DNA from 2 places in the Paenibacillus sp. MCAF9 genome. Region 1 is predicted to be linked to the other one. Evidence: riboswitches for the same ligand, from Rfam matches in the RefSeq annotation. Region 1 holds a riboswitch; the other holds the start of a gene.

Region 1 (3,699 bases):
TATCGGGCGGTTCATTGGTTGCAGCAGACAAACTATTTCAGAAGGTAACGCTCCTTTATAATAATAAGCAATCCACTGACGATGCTGTCGTTGTAGACGATAAGGTTTATATTAGTATTCGTTCTTTAAGCGACACCCTTCAAGCCTTCGTCCAATGGAAGAGCAATGATAAGAAGCTCATTATTCAGAAGCCCAATGTGCATATGTTTCTAATGAACGAGAAGCGAGCTATGTTCGGACAGGTTGATAAAGGCAGTGTTCAGAAATTTTTAGTGCAAGCGCAAATCGATAATTTGAATATGGCGATTTCAGAGTTCAAAGTGACCATCGTCGATCCTAATGATAAGGAAACGACAATCGACAGCCGCAGCCAAGATGATGATGATTTTAAAGAGTTCGTCGAAAAAGACACCTTTTGGTTCAGCTCCAAGCTCGTTTCCTACGATTTTAAAAATGCTGGAAAATACAAGGTACAGTTTTGGATGCAGCAAAAAAACAACGATCCACAGCTCATTTCTGAAAAAATCGTCACCGCAAAATAAATCTTTTTTTCGATTGCCCAAAGGGGGCTGTTCTCATGAACAGCCTCCTTTGTCTATTTCTGCCGCTCTATCTGGAGCAGCAGCTAGGCTGTCTGAATCTACTCTTATTCACGAGTGATATAGATGAGATTTTTCTAATTTATGAGGAGCAAAATGGTGAAATACCGCCGTTTACGGCACTTTAAGCTAGTCCTTGCGATATAGCGCCAAAAGGACAAATCGGTATATTTTACACAACATCCACATAATTAATGAAATTGACTCCATGTATTTAGTTAGAAAGCACTACTGTGGCGTGTTTATATTACAGAAAGAACGGTTTAACGAAGCAAATTGTCAAAAGGTTACATGAGAATTATTAGAAATTGCCACTAAAGGCAGGAGATCATTGAAAATAATCGAATATTTCTCAAAGCAATAAAAAAACTGCCTAATTCCCTATTGGGATACGGGGGAACCACTTTGGGTGAATTGATTCCGACGTTTGAGTTTTTTTCAAACGCCCGAGGAATCATAGGGAGCCTTCAACCGAACCCCACAGCTAACCTCGTCGGCATTGGAAGGAGTTTCACAATTGAAGAAGATTACCGCATTAATCCTGGGTCTCGTTCTCGTGCTCGCTTTTCAAGCGGGAAGCGCTTTCGCTGACTCAAAATTGAACGGAATTGTCAATGATCTTATTGGTACTCCGTACAAAAGCGGCGGAACGTCGTCGAAAGGTTTTGATTGCTCCGGCTTCACGAGCTATGTGTTCGAGAAAATGGGCATTGAGCTTTCACGTACTTCTGGTTCGCAAGCAAAAGAAGGTACAAAGGTCGCTAAGGCTGACCTCATTGCGGGAGATCTTGTGTTCTTCGACACAGTTGGCGGCAATAATAGCGCCATATCCCATGTTGGCATTTACATTGGAGATGGAAAGTTTGTACATTCGTCCTCGAGCAGAGGCGTTGTAACTGACAAACTTAACTCCGAGTACTATGAGGGACGATATGTAACTGCTCGTCGTATCATGGATGCTGATTCATACCAAGCCAACGTTGACGTAAAATAGAGCAACCTAATCCCTCTTCTTGAGGGTTGAACGGGTAGACTCATCTAGCAAAGCCGCAGTTTTTTGTCCTCTGACGACAAATGACTTGCGGCTTTGCTGTTTCATTCCAGCTAGAATGCGGCCGTTCAATGTTGCGCTTATGGAAGGAGCTATCACTGATGTATTTGTTTATTCACCGCAAGGATTTGCGTATTGCAGATTTGCGCGCTTTTGATTATTTGAAGAAAAAAGAGAAACAAGGCATTCATTTGCTAATCATAGATCCCGTTATTACAGGAGATGGCCGTTTAACTAGTCATAGCGGCCGGAATTTCATGGCGCAAGCCGCCTCACTTCTGCACAGCTATTCTAATGCAGGAAAGGAACTGCATGTGCTTTATGGTAATCCTGCTGCGATCACCGAAGCACTGCTGCATGCGCATCCCATTGATGAGGTTATTGTTCATACAGACTATACGCCTTACTCACGGCAGCGAGATGAGCAGCTTGGGCTAACCACACGCAGCCTTGGCCGCCGATGGATGTCTATTGCCGATTCACCTCTTGCTGATCTAGATGCTTTCCCGGCATTTGCTCGAAAAATGGAGCCATACAAGGTTTTCACACCCTTTTATCGCAAGTGGAGCAGCTTTATGCTGGAGTGCTATAGCCCAATGAGTGAAACGACGATTCATGAGCTTGCTACCTTAAGCGAAATTAATGCCAAGGTTGCGCAATCCTTCGCTTTGCCTGAATCCGTTTCGCGCGCCCTAGGCGGCACGAACGTGCAAGGATCGTCCAAAGGATTATCCAAGCTGGAACGGTTCGTACGAGAACGCCTTGCCTCTTATTCGGAGAGCAGGGACGCATATGCCGGTGATCATACAAGCCAGCTTGCACGTTTCCTTAATACGGGCGCCATCTCCGCCCGCCAAGCCTACGAAATGACCCAAGGGCTTCCGGGGTCTGAATTATGGGTACGGCAGCTGGCATGGCGTGATTTTTATTTATACCAAGCGATGTATCATGATGATTTCTTTCGTTACGAGCAGCTCGCTGATATGTCCAAGCTCTCAGATGCTCATTTAGAAGCATGGGCTGCAGCTGCCACCGGCATTCCAATCATTGATGCGGCCATGACGCAGCTCAATCGTACAGGTGAGCTGCCCAACCGCTTGCGAATGGTAACAGCCATGTTTTTAACTAAAAATCTGCTATGTCCCTTCACGCTTGGCGAACAATATTTCCGCCTTCACTTAAGCGATTATGACAACACGCTTAATCGCGGCGGCTGGCTGTGGTGCTCTTCACTCGGGTATGACGCAGCGCCTTACTTCCGCATCATGAATCCTGCAACTCAGTCGCAAACGCATGATCCTAGCGGCAGCTATATTAGGCGCTGGCTGCCTCATTTGAATCATCTGACAGACAAAGAGATTCATCAGCCGCAAAGCGGTGCCATCGTCGACTTGAAAGCATCACGCGCGCGCGCCATAGAGGTATACAAAACCATTCTTAAATAGTTGAAAGCATTTAGAACAACACGTTTAATAATAAATAAACCTCCACACCCGCTTTGAAACAGCGAATGTGGAGGTTTTTTTATAATTTGCAGTTCATTTAAGCCTTGGATCGTATGCTGTGAATTTGTTTTCTTCCGAGCAGGAGCATCGCCGCTAGCAGAAGCAGCAGCAGTATAACTAAGCTGCTTATATACCATAACGTAGATTGCACGTTGTACTGATCCATTATCCAGCCAGTCAAACGCGGAAAAATCGCTCCTCCAAGCCCGCCGAATGCTACAAGCAAACTCGTTGTCCTCTCCGTCATACCCGGAATGAGCTCATTGGCATAAACAAGAGCGATACCGAATATACCCGAGAAGAACAATCCGCTAAGTGCGACAAAGGCAAGCATCCAGCTAAGCTGACCCATAACAGCCATTAAAACAAAAACGACCGAGGCGCCCGCTGTAGCAATAAGCAAGTAACGCGAATAACCCATCCGATCAGCCAACAGCCCAGCAAACAGACGCCCTAGCACCATCGTTCCCCAGAACAAGCTGAGCACCGCTGCCGCACTGGATTCTCCTACACCTGATCGAACGATGAGAATAGAAGGCAGATA
Region 2 (3,699 bases), on a different contig from region 1:
AGCTACTCTGATGGAGCAGTGGCAGCGGTTGGGATAGCTAATCAGATTTTAGTTGTAGTGGGCTTGATGTTTGGATTTGTTACGGTAGGTACAAGTGTCATTCTCAATCAATGGCTCGGCGCAGGCAACTTGCATGGCGCTGATCGAATCGGGAGAACGGCGCTTACTTTGAATGTTATGCTCGGTTTAATAGCTAGCGTAGGATTGATTGTCTATGCCGACGTGTTTTTAGCGCTTTTTAATGTGCCCGAGGATGTGATGGCAGAAGGAGTCAGCTATCTAGCGATTGTTGGCAGCTCCGTCTTCATCACAGCAATAAGCATGACGTTAGGTACTATTTTACGATGCCGCGGTATTGTGAAAGAAATGATGTTCATCGCATTGGGGATTAATGTACTTCATATTACCTTGAATTATCTGGTGCTGATGGAGCCCTTCGGCTTACCTAATTTAGGTGTAGAAGGAGTAGCAGCATCTACATGGATAACCCGTGCCATAGGGATGACCGCTTATTTGATTTTATGTATTCGAAGCTTGGAGTATAAGGTTGGCTTGATTAGTCCATTTAAGCTTCAAAGAAAAAATATTGGCCTTATATTTAAACTAGGTATTCCTTCGGCAGGTGAGCATGTTTCTTATAATCTTTCACAGGTTGTAATCACATATTTAGTCACGCTGATCGGTACGACAGCGTTAACGACAAAAATTTATTCGCAGAGCATAACTTCTTTTGTTTTTGTTTTTTCAATGGCAATAGGTCAAGGAACGCAAATTATTGTTGGACATCTGATTGGAGCCCATCAGAAGGATGATGCTTATCGATCCAGTATGCAAAGTTTGAAGCTGGCGTTCGTCATTTCTCTTGCGCTTGGTATTTGTATCTATAGCTTCTCAGCTCTATTGCTCAGCCTCTTTACTAATGATGCGGAAATTATATTGTTAGGCAAGCAGCTCATGTTGTTATCGATTATGCTGGAGCCGGCTCGGGCTTGCAACATGGTGCTTATCAGTTGTCTAAATGCGGCTGGAGATGTGAAATTTCCAGTTGCTGCCGGGTTAGTATCCATGTGGGGGATTAGTGTGCCGCTGGCATACGTGTTCGGGATTGTGTTCGACATGGGGTTGGTAGGAATATGGCTGGCCTTTTCAATCGATGAATGGATAAGAGCTTTACTGATGCTCTACAGATGGAGGAGACGTTCTTGGCAAAAGGTCGATATTTTGGCGAAACTTGCTTAACTAGAAAGAGTAACTGTATGAAAATACGGATACTCTTTTTTTGTGTTTAAACCGTTATATTTTGAAAATATGATTGGAAATTCATCTATTTTAATTACAAAAAAACCAGCACTTTTGACAAAAATCATGTAGTGAACAGCTAAATAAATAATAATATTGAAGAAAAATGAAAGTATTCTAATAAACCAATTGCAGGATTATGGTAAAAAAAATCGAATTTAACGATACTATAAGGTTTATTGACATGCCGAGTTCTGTATATCGGAAACGGGGGAACCACCCAGGGTGAATTGCTTAATGTATGTTTTTAAGCATAGGGATCTTCAACCGAACCCATAAGCTAACCTCGTAGGCACCGAAGGGAGAAGTTGTTTTGAAGAAGGGTTTTATTTTATTGTTATCCTGCTTGCTGCTGCTTACTGGAGGAGGAAGCGTGCTTGCAGATAAGTCGGCCAAGTCTGTGCTTACGGATTCCATAAGCGAGGTTGTTGGAACTCCTTATAAATGGGGAGGCACAACGAGCAAAGGGTTTGACTGCTCGGGTTTTATTCTGCATATCTTTAATCAATTTGATGTAAAGCTGCCTAGAACATCGCAATCGCAATCAGACACAGGCACAGAGGTTAATAAAGATGAACTACGCGTGGGTGATCTTGTGTTCTTCAACACAAGCGGCAAAGGCGTTTCTCATGCGGGCATTTACATTGGGGATGGGAAATTTGCTCATTCTTCTACAAGCAAAGGGGTTACAATTACAAACCTTAACGATTCTTATTATGCAAAACGTTATGTAACAGCAAGGCGTGTCGTAACGGAAGATACATTTGCTGCGATGATGGAGTCTAAATAAAGCGTAATGATTTTAAAAACCACCTTACGAGGTGGTTTTTTTTATGTAACCATTTATTAAGTATTTGTTAAAGGGTTGTAAGCCAATAATTCGCAAGCTTACAATGTAAATAACATGAGTAATGGAATGAGGCTATAGGATTGAAAAGAGGAACAATCGCATCTTTAGTAGAGGTACTAGCTGTATCAACTAAACTAGGACTTACCTCATTTGGGGGTCCGATAGCCCATCTGGGTTATTTTCACAATGAGTATATTCGTCGCCGCAAATGGATGGATGAACGAAGTTATGCAGACCTCGTTGCTTTATGTCAGTTTCTACCCGGGCCAGCCAGCAGTCAAGTTGGGATCGGTATAGGGATAGTTAGGGCTGGGTTATTGGGCGGACTAGTGGCTTGGTTAGGATTCACACTGCCATCGATCATTGCATTAGTTGCCTTTGCTTTTTTGCTGCAAGGATTTGATCTTGGAAACACAGGCTGGATTCATGGATTGAAAATTGTAGCGGTTGCCATCGTTGCTCATGCCATTCTAGGGATGGGACAGAAACTAACACCGGATCGAAACAGAGCTACGATAGCAGTCATCGCTGCTGCGGCAACGTTATATTGGCAAGCGGTCTATAGTCAAGTGATCATTATTGCTGCAGCAGGGCTGATCGGGGTATGGTTGTATCATAAGAAAACAGTCGAGGGTACTCCTGATTTGAACATTCGGATTAGCCGTTCCCTTGCAATCTCCTGCCTCGTTATATTTCTCACGCTGCTTATTGTTTTGCCATTTCTAAGGCAATGGGGAAATATGGAATGGATAGCGATGCTCGATAGCTATTATCGTTCAGGCTCATTGGTGTTTGGAGGCGGACATGTTGTGCTGCCGCTGCTTGAGAATGAAGTTGTCTTTACCGGGTGGGTTAATGAATCGGATTTTTTAGCAGGTTATAGCGCTGCGCAGGCTGTGCCTGGTCCACTTTTTACATTCGCTAGTTATCTTGGTACTCTTTCTGGTGGATTAACTGGAGCCATTGTTGCAACTACAGCAATTTTTTTGCCGGCATTTCTTCTCGTTGCTGGAACATTGCCGTTTTGGAATGGGTTGCGAAATAACTCAAAAATCCAAGGTGCATTAGTTGGCATTAACGCCGCTGTAGTTGGCATATTGCTTGCTGCACTGTATGATCCGCTTTGGACTAGCGCGATAGTAGAGTCCGGTGATTTTATTTTGGCTGCCGTATTGTTTATTATGCTTGTTTTTTGGAAGCTACCACCTTGGATGATTGTTGTGGCTGGCGCATTAGGCGGAATGGTCCTTGAACTTATTTAATAATTAATCAATAGATAAAAACCTCTAATCCGCGATAACGGATTAGAGGTTTTTTATTTGAATTAATCTGTCTACATGACGGATTTTGCAGCAATGCTCAATTGCTCTTTAATGAGGTCAGCGGTGAGTTGTCCGGATAAAGTGACCATCGGGACGCCGCCACCGGGGTGCGTTGATCCGCCAACGAAATAAAGATTATCGAGCAGCTTGCTTTTGCTTGGAATTTTGAAGCCGCCGTTAAGCTTGCGGTCCGTTACAATGCCGTAGATGGAACCGCCATTAGAACCA

Evidence for each region. Region 1 has a riboswitch for cyclic di-AMP ahead of AB4Z45_RS28750 (C40 family peptidase). Riboswitches for the same ligand answer to the same signal wherever they lie in the genome.
Region 2: it holds a riboswitch for cyclic di-AMP, as region 1 does, so the genes downstream of both, AB4Z45_RS00205 (C40 family peptidase) here and AB4Z45_RS28750 (C40 family peptidase) in region 1, are expected to answer to the same signal.

What each region holds. Positions count from the first base shown of each region.
Region 1 covers NZ_JBFREL010000034.1:19,135-22,833, reverse strand. Annotated here, with positions in the region: gene AB4Z45_RS28760 (hypothetical protein) at 1-542, shown strand, start outside; gene AB4Z45_RS28755 (hypothetical protein) at 578-727, shown strand; cyclic di-AMP (ydaO/yuaA leader) riboswitch at 960-1,113, shown strand; gene AB4Z45_RS28750 (C40 family peptidase) at 1,117-1,593, shown strand; gene AB4Z45_RS28745 (FAD-binding domain-containing protein) at 1,752-3,095, shown strand; gene AB4Z45_RS28740 (MFS transporter) at 3,193-3,699, opposite strand, start outside.
Region 2 covers NZ_JBFREL010000001.1:53,480-57,178, forward strand. Annotated here, with positions in the region: gene AB4Z45_RS00200 (MATE family efflux transporter) at 1-1,239, shown strand, start outside; cyclic di-AMP (ydaO/yuaA leader) riboswitch at 1,475-1,609, shown strand; gene AB4Z45_RS00205 (C40 family peptidase) at 1,613-2,089, shown strand; gene AB4Z45_RS00210 (chromate transporter) at 2,224-3,411, shown strand; gene AB4Z45_RS00215 (phytoene desaturase family protein) at 3,483-3,699, opposite strand, start outside.